DNA from 3 places in the Mesorhizobium sp. NZP2077 genome. Region 3 is predicted to be linked to each of the others. Evidence: predicted binding sites of a transcription regulator. Region 3 holds the regulator's gene; each other region holds the start of a gene.

Region 1 (3,274 bases), 300 kb from region 3:
GGCGTCGGCATCCTGCTCTATGGTCTGACCGGTCCGTTCGCCGCCGCGCTGATGGAAAGGATCGGGCTGCGCCGCACGCTGCTTGCCTCGCTGGTAATCATGTCGGGCTCGACGGCGCTCAGCCTTTTGATGACCAAGCCCTGGCATCTCTTCATCACCTGGGGCGTCTTCTCCGGCATCGGCTCCGGCGCCGTCGCCAGCGTGCTTGGCGCCACCATCGTCAATCGCTGGTTCAAGACCAATCGTGGCCTGGTGATGGGATTGATGTCGGCCTCCAGCGCGTCGGGCATGCTGGTGTTCCTGCCGCTGATCGCCGCGTTGGCGCAGTCGGGCGGCTGGCAGCCGGTTGCCGTTGCGGTCGCGATCGCCACGGCGGCCATGGTACCGCTGGTCTGGCTGCTGGTGCCGGAGCGGCCGGCCTCGATCGGCATGGTGCGTTATGGCGCGGAGGCCGATGACGTGCCGCCGACATCGCCGGCATCGCAAGGCAATTTCCTCGCGCATACGCTGAACACGCTGCGCCGCGCTGCCGGCACACGGGTGTTCTGGTATCTTTTCGCCACCTTCTTCGTCTGCGGCTTCACCACCAACGGGCTGGTCGGTACGCATCTGATCGCCTTCTGTGGCGACATGGGCATCGGCGAGGTGCAGGCGGCCGGCCTGTTGTCGATGATGGGCATTTTCGACCTGATCGGCACGACGCTGTCGGGCTGGCTCACCGACCGTTTCGACCCGCGCAAGCTGCTCGGCGTCTATTACGCCATCCGCGGCCTGTCGCTGATCTACCTGCCGTATTCCGGCTTCTCGGCGACCAGCCTGATTATCTTCGCGGTGCTCTACGGCCTCGACTGGATCGCCACCGTGCCGCCGACGCTGCGGCTCGCCAACGAGGCGTTCGGCGACCGCAGCGGCCCGATCGTGTTCGGTTGGATCGTTGCCGGCCATCAGGTGGGGGCGGCCACGGCGGCTGCCTTCGGCGGAACCATGCGCGAGCTGCAAGGCAATTACGAACTGGCGTTCCTGATTGCCGGCATGACAGCCATCGCCGCGGCCTGTATCTCATTGCTGATCAACACCAGCCGGCCGGCTTTCGATCCGGAGCCACAGGCGGCTTAGGGCGACGGCCTTCCTTCTCCCACAAACAAGGGGAGAAGGAAGGCGTTGGCTGTTATCAAAACTTCATGGTTTCGAGATGTCCCTGAAACATTGAGGCTGGACTTTGATGGCTGCGTTCAAAGCCATCCAGGAGACAGCCATGAACAAGCTCTCGTTGACCCGCCGCGCCTTTGTCACCTCCGCGAGCGCTGCCGGCCTCCTCGGCGCCTCGGGTCTCGCGCTGCCCTACTACTCCCGCGCCAGCCAGCGTCCGGCCTTCACCCATGGCGTCCAGTCCGGCGATGTCGACGCCACCAGCGGCATGGTGTGGACGCGCACGGACCGCCCGTCACGTGTCATGTTCGAAGTATCGTCGACAGAAAATTTCGCCAATGCGACCCGCCTGGCGCCTCTCGATACGTCGCCGGCCAGCGATTACACGGTGAAGCGGCTGCTCACCGACCTGGCTTCCGACCAGGATATTTTTTACCGGATGATTGCGGCGGATCTCGCCGACGTCAACGCAGTCTCCGAGCCGATCGTCGGCCGCTTCCGCACGGCGCCGGCCTCGAAACGCGACGTCAAGTTCGCCTGGTCGGGCGATACCGCTGGTCAGGGCTGGGGTATCGACGAGACCGGCATGAAGACCTACTCGACCATCGCCAAGCACACGCCCGACTTCTTCCTGCACTCGGGCGACACCATCTATGCCGATGGTGCCATGAAGGATGAGGTCGACCTGCCCGGCGGCGGCAAATGGAAGAACGTCGTGCTGATCGACGGCAAGCGCAAGGTCGCCGAAACGCTGGATGAATATCGCGACCAGTGGAAATACAACATGATGGACAAGAACGTGCTCGGCTTGAGCGCCATGTGCCCCACCTTCTACCAGTGGGACGACCATGAGGTGCTGAACAACTGGTCTGACTCGAAGGATCTGAGCGCCGACAACCGCTATACGGAAAAGTCCATCCATGTGCTGGCGGCCCGTGCGGCGCGCGCCTTCCATGAAATGACGACGATCCGCTACGAACCGTCCGAGCCCGGCCGCGTCTATCGCAAGATAGGCTACGGTCCGCTGCTCGACGTGTTCTTCCTCGATGTGCGCTCCTATCGCGGCCCGAATGGCCCGGATCTGGAGGAAACGCTGACGCCGAAGTCGCGTATGATCGGTGAACAGCAGACCAAGTGGCTGAAGCGGGAACTGGCCAACTCGAAGGCGACCTGGAAGATCATCGCCGCCGATATGCCGCTCAGCCTCGTCGTCTGGGATGACGCTGCGAAGAAGGTCGGCTTCGAGGCTGTCAGCAACAACGACAATGGCGCGCCGAAGGGCCGCGAACTCGAATTCGCCGATGTGCTGCGCTACATCAAGAACGCCGGCATCACCAACACGGTGTGGCTGACCGCAGATGTGCACTACACGGCGGCTCATTACTACAACCCCGACAAGGCGCAGTTCCAGGATTTCAATCCGTTCTGGGAATTCGTCTCCGGTCCGATCCATGCCGGCACCTTCGGTCCCAACGATCTCGACATGACTTTTGGGCCTGAGCTGAAATTCATCAAGGCGCCGACCGCCGAGCAAGGCCAGAACCTGCCGCCGTCCGCCGGGCTCCAGTTCTTCGGCCTTGTCGATATCAGCGGCGCAACCGAGCAGCTGACGGTGAGGCTGATGGACCGCGATGACAACGAACTCTACAAGGTCACGCTCGACCCGGTGCGGTCGGCGTAAGCGCGCATCTTGGTTGGAGTAGTGGCTATTGCGCGCTCAACGGGAGCGCGCTTGTCCTTAGTCCGGGTAGCAGACCATCGGAATGTTTGGCCACACGGCGCTGTCGCAGTTGGCAGTGGCTTGTCTCTGCTTGAAGGCGGTGCTGACCGGTCCCGTCACCATCGGGTCAACGCCATCGGGCGCATCGGCAAAGGCCTGTTCGGCGGTCTGGGTGTCGGACTGGGCAACGGCGCGCGCACCCTTCTGCGTCGCGGCAGCCGACTGCGCGGCGTTGGCCGCCAGCAGCAAGGCAAAGGCCACCGAAGCGATGAGTGGCCAAAATCGGTTGAGTTTGTCGGTCATGATGGTCGAACTGCCCTGACCCCGAAAGGTTCCCGCCTTGGTTAACAAAATCATCTCACACGCAGATGCTTAAGATTTGATGAGTATTTGGTGTCGCGCGTC
Region 2 (3,274 bases), 890 kb from region 3:
TGCAAGGCGGCTGACCGAATTCGGCGAATGGTGCGCCGAGCAAGGCATGCCGCTCTCCTATCACCATCACATGGCGGCGGTGGTCGAGACCGAGCCGGAGCTCGATGCCTTCATGCGCCATTCCGGCGAAGGCATTCCGCTGCTGCTCGATGCCGGACACCTGGCCTTTGCCGGCGGCGATGTGCTGCGCGCCATCGACAACCACCACAAGCGCATCAGCCATGTGCATGTGAAGGATGTGCGGACGGGCGTGATCGACAAGCTCGACCGCACCAAGCAGTCCTTCCTCGACGCGGTGGCGCTCGGCGCCTTCACGGTGCCGGGCGACGGTTCGCTGGATTTCGGCGCCATCGTGCAACGCTTCGCCGACCATGGCTATGAAGGCTGGTTCGTGGTCGAGGCAGAGCAGGACCCGAAGAAGAACCCGCCGCTCAAGATGGCGCAGGTCGGCCACAAGGAATTGATGCGTGTGATGACCGCCGCCGGCTACACGGTCGAAACCCAGGGCTTTCCCAATGCCTAGGGTTTCCCGAATGCCTGATGCGATGGGTTCACGGCGTGCCAGGTTGCTGTAGATTGGCCCGATGAAAGATTACGAGCACCCCTTCTTCCGCCCGCTATGGCGGCGTGTCGCCGTCGTCGCGGTCTGCGTCATCTGGTCGATCATCGAATTCGCCACCGGCACGCCGTTCTGGGGTGTCATCGCGCTCGGCTTTGCCGGTTATGCCGTCTGGCAGTTTTTCTATCTCTACAAGCCAGCCGATGAGAGCAAGGCAACGGCCGAGGCCGAACCGAAGGAGTAACCCGATGTCGAAGCTGCTGGTAAAGGCCGACAAAGGCCATGGCCGCGTTGCCCATGTGACGCCAAAAAACGCCGGCTGGACCTATGTCGGTTTCGACCTGCATCGGCTGAAATCAGGCGAAGGCGCCTCAGGCAAGACGGAGGATCGCGAAATCTGCCTGGTGTTCGTCACCGGCAAGGGCACCGCGAAAGCCGGCGGCGAGGATCTTGGCCTGCTCGGCGAACGCATGTCGCCCTTCGAAGGCAAGCCGTGGTCGGTCTATGTTCCCCAGGGATCGGACTGGTCGGTGACGGCCGATACGGAGCTGGAACTCGCGGTCTGCTCGGCGCCTGGCTTAAGCGGCGGGCTGCCGGTCCGGGTGATCGGACCCGACGATCTCGGCCAGGAGGTGCGCGGCAAGGGCACCAATACGCGCTACGTCACCAACATCCTGCCGGAAGGCAAGCCGGCCGACTCGCTGCTGGTGGTCGAGGTCATCACGCCCGGCGGCCACACGTCGAGCTATCCGCCGCACAAGCACGACCAGGACAATCTGCCCGCGGAATCCTATCTCGAGGAGACCTACTATCATCGTCTCAATCCGCCGCAGGGCTTTGCCTTCCAGCGCGTCTATACCGACGCCGACAAGGATGGCCATCGCGCGCTCGACGAGGCCATGGCGATCGAGGATGGCGATGTCGTGCTGGTGCCCAAGGGTTATCACCCCTGCGCCGCCTGCCATGGCTACGACCTCTATTATCTCAATGTCATGGCCGGACCGAAGCGGACGTGGAAATTCCACAATGCGCCCGAGCACGAATGGTTGATGAAGGCCTGACCGGTTCCAGATTCCGGCTGAACTTATTGGTCCAGCTGGGAAAAATCGTCGGCTAAGGACTTCTTGGGTCGATTTGCCTTCGAAAACCCGTCAAAGCTTCGTCAATCCGTCATGGAAATCACCTATGGCAGCGGGACCGACGAGGACTTCCCATGCGTTATGCCATCTACTTCACCCCCCGGCAGGACGAACCGCTGGCGCGGATTGCCGCCAACTGGCTGGGCCGTGACCCGTTCGGCGCCGCGACAAAGCCGGTTGAGGCCGTGGCCGACCTCTCTGCGGCGGAAGTTGCCTTCCACACCGCTTCGGCACGCCGCTATGGTTTCCACGCGACGCTGAAAGCCCCCTTCCGCCTGGCTGCCAACGAGACCGAGACCTCGCTGCGCGCGGGGCTCGACCATTTTGCCGAAGCAACGCCTGTCGTGACGATCCCGCGTCTCGTCGTCAGCCAGATCGACAGCTTCTTCGCGCTGGTGCCGGAGGGGCCGTTGCCGCCGCTCAACCGCTTTGCCGACGATGTCGTGCGCGACTTCGACCGGTTTCGCGCACCGCTGTCCGAGGCCGAGATCGAGCGGCGCAGCCCGGATTCGCTGAAGCCGGCCGAGTTCCGCAACCTCTGCCAGTGGGGCTACCCTTACGTCTTCGAAACCTTTCGTTTCCATATGACTCTGTCCGGCCGGGCCGGGTCACAAGAAAGCCCTCGTCTGCGCGCAGCAATCGACAGCCTGTTCGCCGACGTGCTGCGCCAGCCGGTGCTGGTCGACGCGCTGACGCTGTTTGTCGAAACCGAACCCGGTGCGCCGTTCATGGTGCTTTCCCAGCACGCGCTGGGACGCCGCCCGGCCAGAAGAATCGCCTGAACAAGCTCTGCCCCAAAAGAATCAAGGACTGCCCGAAATGACCGCCGAGACCGTTCTTTCCAACGCCCGCATCGTGCTTGCCGACGAGATCGTCGAGGGTTCGCTGGTGCTGCGTGACGGCTTTATCGCCGGCATCGATGCAGGTTCTTGCCGGACCGGCGAGGATATGGGGGGCGACTATGTCATTCCCGGGCTGGTCGAACTGCACACCGACCATCTCGAGGGCCATTACGCGCCACGGCCGAAAGTGCGCTGGAACCCGATCGCCGCGGTGCTTGCCCATGATGCGCAGGTGGCGACCGCCGGCATCACTACGGTGCTCGACGCGCTGCGCGTCGGCATGGACGAGGACGCCGACCTGACATCGGACGATATCCGCAAGCTGGCCGATGCAATCGAGGACAGTGTGCAGCAGGATCGGCTGCGCGCCGACCACTTCATCCATTTGCGCTGCGAGGTTTCGGCGCCGGACTGCCTCAAGGCCTTCGCCAATTTCGACGGCGATGAGAGGGTCAAGCTGGCATCGCTGATGGACCATGCGCCCGGCCAGCGCCAGTTCGTCAATCTCGAAACCTATGCCTACTACTACCAGCGCAAGCTGAAATTGACCGACCGCGACTTCAAATTGTTCTGCGAGAAGCGGATGGCGGAATCGGCGCGCAATTCGGCGCCAAACCGGGCGGTGATCGCCGCCGCCTGCCGTGAGCGCGGCATCGTGCTCGCCAGCCATGACGATGCCACGTCGGGCCATGTCGACGAGGCGATCGAGCAAGGCGTGCGGGTCGCCGAGTTTC
Region 3 (3,274 bases):
CGCAGGATCTCAACCTGCTGCGCACCAAGATCGGCATGGTGTTCCAGAAGCCGACGCCGTTCCCGATGTCGATCTATGAGAACATCGCTTTCGGCGTCAGGCTCTATGAGAAGATCAGCAAGGCCGAGATGGACGGCCGCGTCGAGCAGGCGCTGAAGCGCGCAGCCCTATGGAACGAGGTCAAGGACAAGCTCAATGCCAGCGGCCTCAGCCTGTCAGGCGGCCAGCAGCAGCGGCTGTGCATCGCCCGCACCGTGGCGGTGAAGCCGGAAGTCATCCTGCTCGACGAGCCGGCCTCGGCGCTTGACCCGCTGTCGACCGCCAAGATCGAGGAGCTGATCGACGAGCTGCAGGCCGACTACACGATCGTCATCGTCACCCACAACATGCAGCAGGCGGCGCGCGTCTCGAAGCAGACCGCCTTCATGTATCTGGGAGAACTGGTCGAGTTCGACAAAACCGAGAAGATCTTCACGTCGCCTCGCGAGAAGCGCACGCAAGATTACATCACCGGCCGCTTCGGCTGATCGCACGCATACGAGGACCAGGATCATGGCCGAACACACAGTCGCAGCCTTCGACGAGGATCTCGGACAGATCAGCAAGCTGATCAGCGACATGGGCGATCTCGCCGGCTCGATGGTCGGCGGGGCCACCAAGGCGCTGCTGAATTCCGACAACGCGCTGGCACAGCGTGTGGTCTCCGACGACGCCATCATGGACGCGCGCCAGCGCGAACTCGACGACCGCGCCATCACGCTGATCGCCAAGCGCCAGCCGATGGCCGACGATCTGCGCCATGTCGTCGGCTCGATCCGCATGGCCGGCGATCTCGAGCGCATCGGCGACCTTGCCAAGAACATCGCCAAGCGCGTCGGCACCGTCGGCCTCGCCACTACGCCGCGCGACCTGTCGCATTCCATCGACGCCATGGCGCAGCTGGTGCTGATCCAGGTGCAGGGCGTGATCGAGGAGTACGCGGCCGGCGATGCCGCCGCACTTGCCAAGCTCAGGAATGACGACGAACGCATCGACGTCAAATACACCTCCGTCTTCCGCGAACTGTTGACCTATATGATGGAGGACCCGCGCAACATCACGGCGTGCACGCATCTGTTGTTCTGCGCCAAGAATCTCGAACGCATCGGCGACCACGTGACCAACATCGCCGAAAACGCCTACTATGTCCTGACCGGCACGCAGTTGCCCGCCAACCGTCCAAAACAGGATGAGACGGCGATGTCGGCGCCCGCGGCCTGACGCAAGAGGTAACCAATCGATGATCGCGCCACGCATTATGGTGGTGGAGGATGAGGAGCCGCTGGGGGTGCTGCTCCGTTACAATCTTGAATCCGAAGGCTACCAGGTGGAGGTGGTGCCGCGCGGCGACGAGGCTGAGATCCGCCTGCAGGAGAACGTGCCCGACCTTCTCGTGCTCGACTGGATGGTGCCGGCGGTGTCCGGCATCGAACTCTGTCGGCGGCTGCGGATGCGGCCCGAGACCGAGCGGTTGCCGATCATCATGCTGACCGCGCGGGGCGAAGAAAGCGACCGCGTGCGCGGGCTCTCGACCGGCGCCGACGACTATCTGGTCAAGCCGTTCTCGACGCCGGAATTCATGGCTCGCGTCAAGGCGCTGCTGCGCCGCGCCAAGCCGGAAGTTCTGTCCAGCGTGCTCAAGGTCGGCGACATCGTGCTCGATCGTGAATCGCACCGGGTCTATCGCAAGAAGAGCGAGATCCGGCTCGGGCCGACCGAATTCCGCCTGCTCGAATTCATGATGCGTCATCCCGGCCGCGTGTTCTCGCGCAGCCAGCTGCTCGACAATGTCTGGGGCGAGACGATCTACATCGACGAGCGCACGGTGGACGTGCATGTCGGCCGGCTGCGGAAGGCGGTCAACAATGGCCGCATGCCCGATGTTATCCGCACCATCCGTGGGGCGGGCTACGCGATCCGCGAGGATTGAGCGTGACCTGATTCAGGCTACGTTTTTCTTTACGGCAAGGCCTGATTTCGCCTGCACACCCGGTGCGAAGATCTCTTGGTCGACGAAGGTCAGCGCGCGCATGGCGCAGCCTTCGCGGATGAGGGGAAGTTCGTTCGGTTCGGTGTCGAAGGAAATCGATTTCGAGTGCTGGCCGCCGGCGGTCTGGGCGATGGCCTCGCGCAATGCGGGCTCGATCAGGTCGAAGGCGGCGGCGCTGACGCCGACCATGGCGACGGGTGCTGGATCGATCAGCGCGAACAGGCTGCCGAGGCCGTAGCCCAGTGCCTCGCCCGCCTTGCGATAGGCTTCGCGCTCGGGCCCGTCGCGTTCGCGTGCCGTGGCGGCGAGCGCCCGCATCTGCGCGTCGCTGACGTCGGCCACCGGCTCGGTGTCCTCACTGAGCTGCCTGGCGTTGCGCCAGATGGCGTAGTTGCCGGCATAGGCCTCGACGCAGCCGCGGCGTCCGCAGCGGCAGAGCGCGCCGCCGGGCCGATGGATCATGTGGCCGAACTCGCCGCCTGAGGAATGGGTGCCGGTGAACAACTCGCCCTTCAGCACCAGGCCCATGCCGATGCCGTGCGACAGAAGGATGGCGATGAAGTCGTCGCGGTAGCGCTCGGGATCGCGCCAGCGCAGCGCCACCGCCATCATGTTGCAGTCGTTTTCCATGGTGGCGGGGATGCCGAACTCGGCCTCGAGTATGTCGGCGAAGGCGATGTTGGTCTGCGGCGTGATCGGCGACCAGAGCATCGCCCGGGCCTCGGTGTCGGTGATGCCCTGGATCGCCAGCGCGATGCGGGCGACGCTGCGCACGTCGATATCGGGATCCTCGAGGCGCCGCCGCACGATGGCGACGCATTCGCCGATCAGCGCTTCGCGCGACATGGTCAGTGTGTCCAACCGGCGCTGTTCCTCCGATACCACCTGGCCGGCATAGTCGATGACGGCGACGGAGAGGAAATTCAGCGACAGCACCACGGTCATGACAGCCGCGGCCTCCGGGTTGAGGCCGAGGCCGACCTGCGGCCGGCCGCGTTTGAGCGCGCCGGCCTCGCTCGGCTTGCCTTCGGCCAGGATGCCTTCGCCGATCAGGTCGGAAGAGATAGCCGATATGGTCGAGTGGCTGAGGCCGGTGGTCGCGGCAATCTCGGTGCGCGAGGGTCGACCGGCCCGGCGCACGGCCGCAATCACCATCGCGCGGTTGCGCCGGCGCAGATCGTCGTGGCGGATTCCGACCGACATCTTTCCCATATCCTCCCGGTCGCCGCGGTTCCTCCGGCCCCT

What was found. The regulator PhoB, encoded in region 3, activates phosphate uptake and scavenging genes when phosphate is short. The targets are predictions, from matches to a motif close to TGTCATNNANCTGTCAT.
Region 1: HGP13_RS05450 (alkaline phosphatase) is a predicted target of PhoB. The motif match lies at 1,167-1,183, and genes of this name have one in related genera.
Region 2: HGP13_RS02425 (DUF1045 domain-containing protein) is a predicted target of PhoB. The motif match lies at 1,717-1,733, and genes of this name have one in related genera.

The regions. Positions count from the first base shown of each region.
Region 1 is NZ_CP051293.1:1,116,768-1,120,041, forward strand. It holds gene HGP13_RS05445 (MFS transporter) at 1-1,116, shown strand, start outside; gene HGP13_RS05450 (alkaline phosphatase) at 1,256-2,830, shown strand; gene HGP13_RS05455 (hypothetical protein) at 2,888-3,172, opposite strand.
Region 2 is NZ_CP051293.1:527,831-531,104, forward strand. It holds gene iolE (myo-inosose-2 dehydratase) at 1-523, shown strand, start outside; gene HGP13_RS02415 (DUF3329 domain-containing protein) at 585-803, shown strand; gene iolB (5-deoxy-glucuronate isomerase) at 808-1,620, shown strand; gene HGP13_RS02425 (DUF1045 domain-containing protein) at 1,773-2,480, shown strand; gene HGP13_RS02430 (alpha-D-ribose 1-methylphosphonate 5-triphosphate diphosphatase) at 2,518-3,274, shown strand, end outside.
Region 3 is NZ_CP051293.1:1,415,916-1,419,189, forward strand. It holds gene pstB (phosphate ABC transporter ATP-binding protein PstB) at 1-527, shown strand, start outside; gene phoU (phosphate signaling complex protein PhoU) at 553-1,260, shown strand; gene phoB (phosphate regulon transcriptional regulator PhoB) at 1,280-1,969, shown strand; gene HGP13_RS06970 (ROK family protein) at 1,982-3,232, opposite strand.